3 regions of the Pseudonocardia yunnanensis genome follow, and region 1 is predicted to be linked to each of the others. Evidence: riboswitches for the same ligand, from Rfam matches in the RefSeq annotation. Region 1 holds a riboswitch; each other region holds the start of a gene.
The links. A riboswitch is a leader RNA that binds a small molecule or an ion and turns the genes downstream of it on or off. The one in region 1 is predicted to bind S-adenosylmethionine.
Positions count from the first base shown of each region.

Region 1 (4,274 bases):
AGGCGCCGAGGATGATCTGCTTACGCGGTGCGCTCATCGTGATCGTCCTTTCAGGCCGGTTGCGCCGACGGCGTAGCGGTTGGGAACGGAGGTCGGCAGACTGAGCAGTCCGCGCAGCGTCGTGGCTTCGTACACCGTGCGGAACAGGCCTCGGCGCTGCAGTTCGGGGACGACGTCGGCGACGATCCGGTCGAGGTCCTCGGGCAGCACCGCGGGCCGCAGCCGTACTCCGCGGTACCCGATGGCCTGCCATGCGGCGACGAGGTCGGCGAGCTCCGCGGCGGAACCGGTGAACACCGTCGTGTCGGACGTGTACGGCTCGCCGGCGACGTCGTCGAGTCGGCGCAGGCGTGCCGCGCCGGGCTCGGTTGCGGTGTCGAGCACGACCACGAGGTCCGCGTAGACATGCAGGGGCTCACCGGTGCGCCCGACGTCGGCGGCGGCCTGCTCCACGTCGGCGAGCAGGGCGGCCGCGTCTCGCTGCTCTGTGGGGGTGACGAAGACGAGGTCGGCGCCCCGGGCGGCGAGCTCGTACGGCTCCCGCCGGTGTGCGAGCGCGACCACCACCGGCTGGCCCTGCGGGGGCCGCGGGGTGATCGACGGTCCCCGGACGCTGAAGAACCGGCCCTCGAAGTCGACGTGGTGGACCTTCGTGCGGTCGATGAACCGGCGCGTGGCGACGTCGCGGATCTCGGCGTCGTCCTCCCAGCTGTCCCACAGCTGCCGGACCACCCGGACGACGTCGGCCGCCTCGTCGAAGAGCGCGACGAGCGCTTCGGGGAGCCGCGGTGCGGTGAGCTCCTCGGCCGAGGGGCGGGTGATCTCCCGCCTTCCGATGTGCGCGGCGTCCTCGGCCCGGCCCGAGACCTTCACCTGCCAGCCCGCGCGGCCGTGCGAGTTGTGGTCGAGCGTGGCCACTGCCTTGGAGACGTGGAACGGCTCGGTATGGGTGGTGGTGACGGTCGGGACGAGCCCGACCCGGCTGGTCAGCGGTGCGAGGAAGGATGCGATGAGCAGCGCGTCGAGCCGGCCGCGGACCTCGTCGACGCGGTCGTCCGGTTGAAAGGGGCTGTGCGACTGCAGCCCGAGACTGTCTTCAATCGTCACGAGGTCCAGCAGCCCGGCTTCGGCGGTGCGGGCCAGATCGGTCCAGTACCGGGGGGTCAGCAGTTCGCGGGGGTGGGTGCCGGGCTCGCGCCAGGCGGCCGGGTGCCAGCCCGCGCCGTCGAGCGCGACGGCCAGGTGCAGGGGTTCGGATGCCACGGGTGCCTCCGGAGGGATCAGATGCCGACGGAAACTGAACCGCGACGTCGACGACGCGCGGTTGGGGCGGGCGGGCTACTGATCAGCGAGGACAGATCGCCGTGCTCGTGCGGCACAGATCGACGTGGTGCCGCCGGACGAGCGGGACGCGACGACGGCGCTCGGGCGCTGCGTCCACGTGATCCCCTCCCGGCCGCCGGGCGTGGGCCCGGATCGGCATCGTGATCGACGCTAGAGAGCCCGGCCCCCGCAATCAACGGGTCGTGCCCCACACCGCCGGCGACGACGCCGACGTTCTGGTGTACGAGCTGCGGGCGTGGCGGGAACCGTCCGTTCGGGCTGGGCGAGAGCCGATCGAACGCCGTTTCCGTTCGGTGCTCGAGGCGTCGTCCGCCGTAGCAGCGACCATAGATACTCGATACCGAAGGATCAACAGCCCGTCGGATCCGGCCATGGGCCGCGGGTCGTCACGCGTCCGATAGACCGTGTGTTCGTCACATCCTTGACAGATCCATCGGGTGGTCGCCTACATTCGATGCCGTCCATCCAGAGCGGCCGAGAGATCTGGCTCGTCGAAGCCGCAGCAACCATGTGCCTCATGGCGCCGGGTGCTAACGCCAGGATCGATGGGAGACATCGTGCGTCGATCGGACGCCCGGCCGGCGGCCACGCGGTCGTCGACGTGGTTGACGTCCATCTGGTCGAAGCGTCGGCACGTCGATCTGTGCCGCACGCAGGCCGCTCTTTGTCGCTGACCCATCCCGGCCTTCGAGCCACCCCGCTTCCCGTGCGCTGACGCGTACGGCTGGGCTCTGACGCGCCTCGGTCAGGTCTCTGCAGGACGGTGATTCCGGCGGTTCCGGAGCCGTCTTTGTCCACAGTGGATTGTTCCCCCGCGTCGGGGGTTCCTGCTGTCCGTGTCGTGGAAGGACAGTCATGCCAACGTTCCCGCACATCCCGGCGGCGCGCCGTCTGTCGAGGTCCGTGCGCGCCGGAGTCGTCGACGTCGTGGTCATCGGCGGCGGCGTGGTCGGTGCGGCGGCTGCATGGCAGCTCGCCGGTCGGGGCCGCGAGGTGGTGCAGCTCGAGCAGTTCGAGACCGGGCGTGCGCGCGGTTTCCCGTACGGATCGGCGGAGCTCTACCGGCAGTCCTACCCTGCGGCGCCGTACGTGCGCCTTGCCATGGACGCTCTGCCGCTGTGGCGCGAGGTGGAGGCCCAGACGGGCGCAGCTCTGTTGCAGATCACCGGGGGCGTCGACCATGGTGACCCGCGCCGAACGAGGGCGCTCGCCGGATCCCTCGGCGAGCATGGCATCGCCCATGAGTGGCTCGATGCCGACGAGGCGTCGCACCGGTGGCCGGGGATGGTGTTCGGCGGCCCCGTGCTGCACCAGCCGGACCGGTCCGGCCGTCTGCACGCCGATCACGCCGTCGCCGCTCTGACCGCGGCTGCCGTGGCGCACGGGGCCGTAGTCCACCGTTCCACGCCGGCGACGGCGATCGCCGTGCGCGGAGACGATCTCGTCGAGGTCGAGACACCACGAGGCCCGATCCGCGCCGGCCGGGCGGTGGTGGCGGTGGGAGCGCGCACGGCGGATCTGCTCGATGGGCTCGTCGAGCTGCCCAGGCTGCGGGTGACGCAGGAGCAACCCGCGACGTTTCCGCTGCACGGCGGGGTCGCCCCGTTCTCCCCTCACCACGTCGCATGGCCGACGTTCGTCCACCACACCGGTCCGGAGGACGGCTGGCCCAGCAGCGTCCACGGCACGTCCACTGCGGACGGACGCGTGAAGCTCGGGTTCCACGGCGTGGGGACGCAGACCCACCCGGACCGGCACGCGTTCGCGCCGGAGCCGGCACAGCTGCGCAGGCTGCAGGAGTACGTGGCCGCCTTCCTGCCAGGGCTCGACCACAGACTTCCCAAACCGATCGGTTGTACCCGCACGTCGACGTCCGACGGAAGGTTTCTGCTGGATACGGCCGGTCCTCTGGTCGTGGGAGCGGGGTTCTCGGGTTACGGGCTCGCGTTCGCCCCGGCGCTGGGGCGGGTGCTCGCGGACCTCGCGACCGGTGTGATCGACCGCGTGCCCGCGGCGGCGGGGCGATGAGCGAGCTTGCGAGCGAATCAGTGTTACAGCGTCCCCGCGAAGCGCTGACCGAGTGCAGCGAGGGATTGCGATGAGTTCTCCTGCGCTGGAGGTTCGCCAGGTCGCCTACACCGACCCGCTGGTGGTGCCGATGCTCACCGAGCTGGACCACGAGTACACGACGCGCTACGGACACTCGCTCGGCGACATCGGCGAAGAGATGCGTCGTCGACCGGAGGAGTTCGGCGCCCCGGACGGCGGGCTGATCCTCCTGCTCGCCGACGGCGACCCGGTGGCAGGCGGCGCCTTCCGCCGCTTCGACGACCACACGGCCGAGCTCAAGCGGATCTGGACGCACTCGGCGCACCGCCGCCGGGGTCTGGCCCGCCGGGTGCTCACCGAGCTCGAACGGGAGATCGCCGCCCGCGGGTACCGCCGGATCTACCTGACGACCGGACCGCGCCAGCCGGAGGCCAAGGGCCTCTACCTCGCCACCGGCTACAGACCGCTCTACGACCCGGAGTTGCCGGCCGAGCAGATCGGCAAGCACCCCTTCGAGAAGGAAGTGAGCTCTCGATGAGCGCAGCTCCCGATACCGCGGCAGTGACCGCGAACAGCCCACCGGCCGCCACCCAGGACGTCGACGAACGGCTCGTCGTCGTTCCGTCCCGGCACCCGTGGCGGTGGGCCGCAACCGTGATCGTCGCGGTGCTGCTCGCGATGGCGATCAACGCGCTCGTCACCAACCCGGCGTGGGACTGGCCCACCGTCGGGCAGTTCCTCTTCGCCCCGTCGATCCTGCGGGCGGTCGCGCTGACCCTGCAGCTGACGGTGCTCGGGATCGTGATCGGTTTCGTCCTCGGCACGGTGCTCGCGGTCATGCGGCTCTCGCCGAACCCCCTGCTGCGCTCCGTCAGCTGGAC
Region 1 covers NZ_BAAAUS010000049.1:54,416-58,689, forward strand. The annotation lists gene ABD743_RS37255 (NtaA/DmoA family FMN-dependent monooxygenase) at 1-37, opposite strand, end outside; gene ABD743_RS37260 (LLM class flavin-dependent oxidoreductase) at 34-1,263, opposite strand; gene ABD743_RS44640 (putative leader peptide) at 1,346-1,483, opposite strand; SAM riboswitch class I at 1,803-1,896, shown strand; gene ABD743_RS37265 (FAD-dependent oxidoreductase) at 2,200-3,372, shown strand; gene ABD743_RS37270 (GNAT family N-acetyltransferase) at 3,443-3,931, shown strand; gene ABD743_RS37275 (amino acid ABC transporter permease) at 3,928-4,274, shown strand, end outside.

Region 2 (4,274 bases), on a different contig from region 1:
CGTCGGAAATGGCGAGGCGAGCCTCGATCGCCTCCTCGCCCTTGCCGGGCGCCTGCCAGATCTGCGCGAGGTCGTGCCACACGTAGTCGGGGTCATAGATGCCGACGACGTCCGAGCACCAGCTGCGCAGCAGGTCGGGACGGCTCATCGCGACGTTGAGCACGTGGCCGCCGCCCCAGTCGTGACCGACCAGGTCGACCGGTTCCCCGATCCTCTCCAGCTCGGCCACCAGCCAGTCGCGGTACTCGTCGACGCTCGCCGTCCACCCGTCCGGCACCGGAGCGCCGAAGCCTGGCGGCGACAACCGCACCTGGTCTGTCCGACCGCGGGCGGCGAGCCGCTCGCTCAGCAGGTCCCAGATTGCCTCGGTCTCGGGGTTGCCATGCACCAGAACCACAGTCACGCACGTAGCCTAGGCGTCACTCTCGGTGCGGGGACCCGGGCCGATTTCCGCCTGGTCGTCGCCGGGCTGTAGCATGGATCGCTGAGCGCCCGGCGTGAACGCACGATCCCCGCCGCCGGTGCGGACCGGAACAAGGCGAAGAAGAACTCGAGGCATTCGCGTGGCCAACATCAAGTCCCAGATCAAGCGGGTCAAGACCAACGAGAAGCGCCGCCAGCGCAACAAGTCGGTCAAGTCCTCCGTGCGCACCGCGGTGCGGCGCTTCCGTGAGGCTGTGGAGGCCGGCGAGAACGAGAAGGCCACCGAGCTGCAGCGCGCGGCGGCCCGGGCCCTGGACAAGGCAGCCAGCAAGGGCGTCATCCACAAGAACCAGGCGGCCAACCGCAAGTCGGCGCTGTCGAAGCGCGTCGCCGCGCTCTGATCAGGCTCTCCCAACGGCGCTGCCCCCTCCGGGGCGGCGCCGTTGTGGCGTGTCCGGCGCGACTCGGACGCGCATCCCCGAGGGATGCGCTCAGCGGCTCTCGCGAGCCGCGCAGATCCGCAGCACTGCCCGTTCAAGGGCATAGCCGGCATCGGCAGCCGCGCCCTTGACGTCGGCGTTCACCTCGGCGGCGGCCTCGAAGGCCACTGCGAGCGCCTCCGGCTGCCACGCTCGAACCTGCGACTGGGCCTTGCGTATCTTCCACGGCGGCATTCCGAGCGTGCCCGCGAGCCGGTTCGGATCGCCGCGGCCTGCCGCGCCCACCTTGGCCAGCGTGCGCAGGCCGTCGGCCAGCGCGTCGGCCACCAGCACCGGCGCCACACCGAGCACCATCGCCCAACGCAGGGCCTCCAGCGCCCCGGCCCGGTCGCCCGCCATCACCTTGTCGGCCACCGTGAACCCCGACGCCTCGGCCCGCCCCCGGTGGTAGCGGCGCACCGCGTGCTCGTCCACCTTGCCGCCCGTGTCGGCCACGAGCTGGCCCACCGCGGCGGCGAGCTCCCGTAGGTCGGACCCCACCGCCTCGATGAGGACGCCCACGGCGTCGGGCGCGATCCGACCGCCGGCCCGCCGCGCCTCGGCCCGCACGAAGTCGGCCCGTTCCTCGAAGCGTGTGATCTTGTTGCACGTGGTGACGACGGCGCCGCCCTTGCGCAGCGCGTCGGCGAGCGGCTTGTTGCGCGCGCCCCCCGCATGGACCACGACCAGCACGATGCCCTCGGCCGGATCGGCGGACTGCTGGACGATCGCCGCCGCCAGATCCTTGCCCACCTCGTGGGCCGACTGCAGAACGATCACCCGGCCCTCGGCGAAGAGCGACGGGCTGAGATTGTCGGCCAGGTCGGCGGGTGTGAGATCGGCCGCCCGATACCGGCGCAGTTCGGCGCCGGGCTCGCCGATCCTGACCTCGGCCACCACCTGCTCGACGGCGCGCTCGACCAGCAGCTCCTCCTCGCCGAGGACGAGGTGCAGCGGCGCAGGTGCGGATGGCGCGGGCACGGCGTCCATGCTCGCGCACGGCACCGACAGCGCGTGAGCCGCCTCCCAGATCGTGGGCCACGGTTGGGATTCGAGTCGATCGTGTCGTAACGTGTCGGACATCCGGCGGTCCGAACCTCCGGGCACAACTTCAGATGGCTCATCCAGAGGGGCAGAGGGAACGGCCCGGCGAAGCCCCGGCAACCGGCGATGCGCGTTCACGCGTTCGATCACGGTGCCAATTCCGACCCGCACGATGCGGGAAAGATGAGGAGACTTCTCATGACCTTGACTGCCGACGCCTCGGCCACCACCTCGTACGACCTCGGGCCCGCTCGCGCCCTCTCCTGCCGCGAGTGCGGCCACCAGATCCCGCTCGCCGCGGAGTTCGCCTGCCCGCAGTGCTTCGGGCCGCTCGAGGTCGCCTACGACTTCGGCACCGTCACCCGCGAGTCCATCGAGGCCGGCCCGAAGTCGATCTGGCGCTACCGCCAGCTCCTTCCCGTGCCCTCCACCGTGCAGGAGCACCCCAACACCGAGCCCGGCCTCACCCGCCTGATCAAGGCTGACCGCCTGGGCGCCGCTCTGGGCCTGCGCAACCTGTGGGTCAAGGACGACACCGGCAACCCGACCCACTCCTTCAAGGACCGCGTGGTGGCCGTGGCGCTCGCCGCCGCACGCGAGCTGGGCTTCTCGGTGCTCGCGTGCCCGTCCACGGGCAACCTCGCCAACGCAGTGGCCGCCGCGGCGGCACGTGCCGGGTGGGACTCGGTCGTGCTCATCCCGTCGTCGCTGGAGCAGGCGAAGGTGCTCACCACCGCCGTGTACGACGGCACGCTGCTCGCGGTGGACGGCAACTACGACGACGTGAACCGGCTGGCCACCGAGCTCGCCGCCGAGCACGAGGACTGGGCGTTCGTCAACGTCAACGTGCGGCCGTACTACGCCGAGGGCTCCAAGACCCTCGGCTACGAGGTGGCCGAGCAGCTCGGATGGCGCCTGCCGCAGCAGATCGTGGTGCCCGTGGCATCGGGGTCGCAGCTGACCAAGGTGGACAAGGGCTTCACCGAGCTCGGAAAGCTGGGCCTTGTGGACGCCACGCCCTACCGCGTGTTCGGTGCGCAGGCCACGGGCTGCTCGCCGGTGGCCAAGGCGTTCGAGGACGGCCACGACGTGGTGCAGCCCGTACGCCCCGACACGATCGCCCGCTCACTCGCGATCGGCAACCCCGCCGACGGCCCCTACGTCCTCGACGCGGTGCGCCGCACCGGTGGCGCGATCGCGCACGTCAGCGACGCCGAGGTGGTGGACGCCATCCGGTTGCTCGCACGCACCGAGGGTGTCTTCGCCGAGACCGCTGGTGGAGTCACCGTGGCCACCACGAAGAAGCTGGTGGAGTCGGGCGCGCTCGACCCCGACGCCGAGACGGTACTGCTGATCACCGGCGACGGTCTCAAGACCCTCGACGCGGTGGCCGGCCAGATCGGCCCGTCGGCCACGGTGCCATCGACCAGCAAGGCCGTGCGCGAGGCCCTCGCCGAGCGCGGTCTCTGAGTCCACCGGCCGGGCCTTGGCCCCGGCCTGGTGGGACGCAGCCCCGGGGGGGGACGCATGACCCGGGGCCTGCACCCAGACAGCGCTGCGGGCCGGGAACACGGCGGAGGGATGCACGTCATGACGGGCTGCGGCGTCGAGTCGGCAACGGGCTGCTCCTGCTGAGGACCTGCAGGGGTGAGCGCACCGAGCCGCCTGCAGCCAGGCGAAGTGGAGCAGCGTCGGCCTCGGCGGGCCCGGAACGGAGAACGGTGGCTCGTCGGGCAGCAGGGTGGAGTTGGGCGTAACGCCTGGCTCAGGTGCAGGGTCGCCCACGCGAGCAGCACCGCGACCACACCGTACGCCCGCACGAAGTTCTGGACGTCGTCGTCGGCCACCGCTGGTCACCTTGCCGTGCCCGGCGCACCCGCGACACCCGGATCTCACGGCGACAGCCCCGCAGGCTGCACGGCCACCGGTTGTTCAGTGGCTTCGGTTCGGCCTCGGCCACGGACGTGGTGTGCTCGTTCACGTGCTGTTCCCGTCCAGTTCCGGCGCAGCGAATTCCATGGAGATCACGACTCTGGCCAAGAACAGCAGCGATCCACTCACGAGTGCCCGCATTCCGCTGCGCCAGGTCACCTCGCGATCCCGTTGCACGCGGCGGATCCGCAGTTCGAAATAACGGCGGACGGACTGTTCCAACTGAGCGGCCGCCTTTCATCTTCCCCGCTGAAGATCCGTCCGGCTTCGACCGACTCTTGCCGATCACAGCGCCGGTCACCACCGCGGTTCAGGCCAGAGACGCTGCCACAGAAGCACGCGTTCGGCGCGTAGCCAATGGACGACGAAGGATCCGGCCGGTCGGCCGGCTCCGCA
Region 2 covers NZ_BAAAUS010000039.1:124,395-128,668, reverse strand. The annotation lists gene ABD743_RS32770 (alpha/beta fold hydrolase) at 1-403, opposite strand, end outside; gene rpsT (30S ribosomal protein S20) at 564-824, shown strand; gene holA (DNA polymerase III subunit delta) at 915-1,892, opposite strand; SAM riboswitch class I at 2,020-2,136, shown strand; gene thrC (threonine synthase) at 2,145-3,416, shown strand.
Region 2: another riboswitch for S-adenosylmethionine. It lies ahead of thrC (threonine synthase); the one in region 1 lies ahead of ABD743_RS37265 (FAD-dependent oxidoreductase).

Region 3 (4,274 bases), on a different contig from region 1:
AGTACTCCGTGGCCGCGTGCTCCCGGCCGTCGTCGGTGCGGACGCGGCGGATCACGAGACCCGCGTTGCGGCCGCGGCGGGCGTCGGCCCCGGCCACGACCACCACGCCACCGGCGCCGTCACGGATGAAGATGCGTCCGGGCGTGCCGCCGTAGGGCGTGTCGGTGACGCCGGCGGCGAGCACCCGCAGCCTGGTCGAGCCGTGGAAGCAGTAGGCGTTGGGATAGGGGTCGACCTGCGCGCGCACCAGGTTGGCGATGTCCCGGGCAGGCCAGCTCCAGTCGATCCGGTTGTCCTCCTCGCTGCGCCGGTGGAAGTAGCTCGCCCGGCTGCGGTCCTGCGGCTCCCAGTCGGTGCGACCCGAGGCCAGGAGTTCGAGTGCGTCCACGGTGATCGGCCCGAACATGGCCAGAGTGCGGTCGAACAGCTCGACGATCGTGTCCTCGTCGCCGACCGGGGTGGCGCGCTGCAGCACGATGTCGCCCGCGTCGAAGTCGCCGTCCATCATGTGGGCGGTGACCCCGACCTCCGGCTCCCCGTTGATCACCGCCCAGTTGAGCGGCGCGAAGCCCGCGTAGGCGGGCAACAGGGCGTCGTGCACGTTGAGCGTGCCGAGCCGGGGGAGGGAGAAGACGGCGGGTGGCAGCCACGTGCGCCAGTTCGCCACGACCATCACGTCGGCGGCAGCGGCGCGTATCCGCTCCGCCACCTCAGCGTCGTCGGCCCGGGTGCGCACCAGCACGGGGACGCCGTGCTTGGCCGCGAGCTCGGCCACTGAGTCGTTGAAGATCGTCTCGTACGGGTTGTCGCTCTCCGGGTGTGTGATGACCACGGGGACCTCGTGCCCGGCCGCGAGTACCGCGTCCAACGTCCGATGGCCCCACGTCATGTAGCCGAACACGACGACGCGCATGCAGCACTCCTCCCCGCCCGATGTGTGATCGAAAAGGAGGATAGCTGCTTGTTAGGTTTGCCTGTCCAACATCAATCGGACCGGATGATCAATCCGAACTGCAGGCGGAGGCCCCTGTGCCGAGAGCCAGGTCGCCCACGATCCCGAGGGGATCGTGGTCGCGCGGGTCGGGGGTCGGCACCCACCGCCCGTCGACACGTCCGTAGGTCCAGCGCGGGCCCTGCGTGACGAGCTGTCGCAGCGCCTCCACGAGCCGGTCCACGTGTTCCTCCGTGGTGCCGATCCCGATGCTCGCGCGCAGCGCCTCGCCGTTCTCCCCACAAAGCCTGAGCAGCAGTGGATGGGCGCAGAAGCGGCCGTCCCGGACACCGATCCCGTGCTCGGCGGAGAGGTAGGCGGCCACCCGTCCCGACGGATGCTGCGCCGGGAGGGAGAAGCTCTGCACGGCGACGCGTTCGGTGCTGTCCGACCAGATCCGCAGCGTCCGCACGTCCGGCACGGTGGCGAGACCCGCCGCGAGCCGGTCCGAGAGCGCGCGCTCGTGCGCGAGCGCCGCGCCGTCGAGCACCGGGGCGAGCGTGCGGCAGGCCTGTGCGAGCGCCGCAGCGCCGAGCACGTTCGGCGTGCCGCCCTCGTGGCGGTGCGGGGCGGCGGCCCAGATCGTGTGGTCCACCTCGACCTCCCGCACCGCGCCACCACCCGCGAGATAAGGCGTGCCCACGTCGAGCCAGTCACGCCGGCCGACGATCACGCCCGCGCCGTAGGGGGCGTAGAGCTTGTGGCCGGACAGGGCCACGTAGTCGATGTCGGTGGCCGCGATGTCGATGCTGCGGTGCGGCGCGAGCTGGGCGGCGTCCACCACCACCCGGGCGCCCCACCGGTGGGCGATCTCGACGATCCGGCCCAGAGGCAAGACCTCACCGGTGACGTTGGATGCGCCCGTCACCGCCAGCAGGGCCACGGAAGTCGATGCAAGGGCGGCCTCGAGGCCGGCGAGGGTCTCCTCCACGGTGTCGGCGGCCCCCAGCACCTGGTGGGCGCCGGTCTGCCACGGCAGCAGGTTCGCGTGGTGCTCCACGTCCAGGCACAGGACGGTGCCCGGCACGCACCCGGCGAGCAGGTTCAGCGAGTCGGTGGTGTTGCGGGTGAACACCACCACGTCGTCCTCGGGCCGGGCGCCGACGAACTCGCCGACCGTGGCGCGCGCGGCTTCCAGAAGGGCGGTGCTGACCTGGGAGGCGTAGCCCGCGCCGCGGTGGACCGACGCGTAGTAGGGCAGCAACTCGGCGACGTGGTCGGCCACGGAGCGCAGAGCCGGCGCGCTGGCGGCGAGATCGAGGTTGGCGTACGCCACGTTCCCACCCGTGACCAGTGGCACCCGGAGGTCGTGGCCCACCACCGGGGGAAGCTCGCGTGACGTGGCGGACGAGACATCGGATGGAGCAAGAACGAGCGACAACACGGTCTCCTCATGAGGGGACCCGGCAACGCAGGCGGGTCCGCGCTTGCCACCGGGCACCCCGCCCGGCGGCCTGGTCGTCACCCGGAGCACCCCACCGCGGAGGAGGGTTGCCGGCCAGCGAGCCGGGGCTTGGTGCTGGCACTCATGACCTGTCGCTGACGCTACGTCGGCGTTCGATCGATCGTCAAGCGGCCGTTGCCGCCACCACAGGGAGGGTGGCGGCAACGGGGACGCGGCCCGCTACACGTGCGTCGAGCGGGAGGAGCCGAAATCGGGACGATCGTCGGGATCGTTCGCGATGACCTTCGCCGCCTCCTCGCGAAGTGACTCCCACAACGCGTCGACGTGCGAGGACTCCGTGAGCAGCGATCCGATGGCGACCCGGATGACATAGCGGCCGCCGACCGTGGTGTGGGTGAGGAATGCGCTGCCCGAGGCGTTGACGCGCTCGAGCACGGTGCGGGTGGCGCGGTCGTCCGCCTCCGGCCCGTGGCTCGTGACGACGCGCAGGCACACCAGTGCCAGCGCCGGCTCGGCCGCGAGCTCGAACGCGGGATCCTCGCGCACCCGGCCGGCGAGCTTCTCGGCGAGTGCGATGTGCGAGCGGATGTGCGCCCGCAGCCCGGACAGCCCGTGGCCGTGCACGACCGCCCACAGCTTCAATGCACGGAAGCGGCGACCGAGCGGCACCTGCCAGTCGCGGTAGTCCACGACGAACCCGGACTCCGAGGCGGCGTTGCGCAGGAACTCGGGAGTGATCGAGAGCGCGGCCGGGAGTGCGGTGGCGTCCCGCACCCAGAACAGCGACGCGTCGAACGCCGTGAGCAGCCATTTGTGGGCGTTCGTGCAGAACGAGTCGACGAGTTCGACGCCGTCGAGCAGGTGGCGCAGTTCCGGACACAGCGCTGCCACGCCCGCCCACGCGGCGTCGACGTGCACCCAGACCCCGTGCTCGGCCGCCGCATGCGCGATCTCCCGCACCGGGTCGATCGCGCCCGTGCCCGTCGTGCCGATGGTGGCGCAGACCAGAACCGGCCGCAGCCCCGCCTCGGAGTCGGCCCGGAGCGCGGCGGCCAGGGCGTCTGGTGACATCGCGAGCGAGCCCGGCGACGGCTCGATGATCCGCAGCGCTTGTTTGCCCAGCCCGACGACCCGCACGGCCTTCGCGAGCGCGGAGTGCGTCTCGGCGGTGGTGTAGACGCGCTCCGTGCCGTCGACGCCGCGCTCCCGCCAGTCCGGGTTGCTGCGGTGCAGGGCCGCGAGCAGCGCCACCAGTGCCGCCGAGGACGCGGAGTCCTGGATCGACCCGCCCCCGCCGCCCGCGAACGTGAAGACAGGGTCCAGCCCGAGCGCTCCCGCCATGGCGTCGAGCAGCACCTGCTCCACCTCGGTGGCTGCGGGCGAGGTGGCCCAGAGCATCCCCTGCACGCCGAGGCCGGTGGAGAGCATGTCGCCGAGCAGCGAGTGCAGCGAGGCGTTGGCCGGGAAGTAGCCGAAGAAGCCGGGGTGCTGCCAGTGGGTGGTGGCCGGCACGACCACCCGGTCGATCTCGTCGAGCAGGCTGGAGAGCGGCTGCGGCTCCTCGGGCAGGCCGGCGGACAGCAGCGTGGGCGTCAGCTGCTCGCGCACCCACCCCGGCTGGACGTCGGGCAACACGGGCCGGCCGGCGACGCCGGCACGGTAGTCCGCGATCCAGTCGACGACGGCGTGACCGAGCCTGCGGAACTCCTCAGGGTCGACGTCGGGCATCAGAACCTCTCGCTCATCCAGTTGGTGACCAGGTTGAGCACCTCGGGGTCGATCGTCGTATCGATCGTCGGGTACTCGGTGATGGCGCCCGTGGTGGCGGGCTGCATCAGATGGTTGAGCTCGGCGAAGGTGCGGATCGTCACGTCCGGT
Region 3 covers NZ_BAAAUS010000068.1:27,887-32,160, reverse strand. The annotation lists gene ABD743_RS43830 (methionyl-tRNA formyltransferase) at 1-913, opposite strand, end outside; gene ABD743_RS43825 (aminotransferase class V-fold PLP-dependent enzyme) at 1,002-2,375, opposite strand; SAM riboswitch class IV at 2,410-2,525, opposite strand; gene ABD743_RS43820 (aminotransferase class V-fold PLP-dependent enzyme) at 2,616-4,124, opposite strand; gene ABD743_RS43815 (alpha/beta hydrolase family protein) at 4,124-4,274, opposite strand, start outside.
Region 3: another riboswitch for S-adenosylmethionine. It lies ahead of ABD743_RS43825 (aminotransferase class V-fold PLP-dependent enzyme); the one in region 1 lies ahead of ABD743_RS37265 (FAD-dependent oxidoreductase).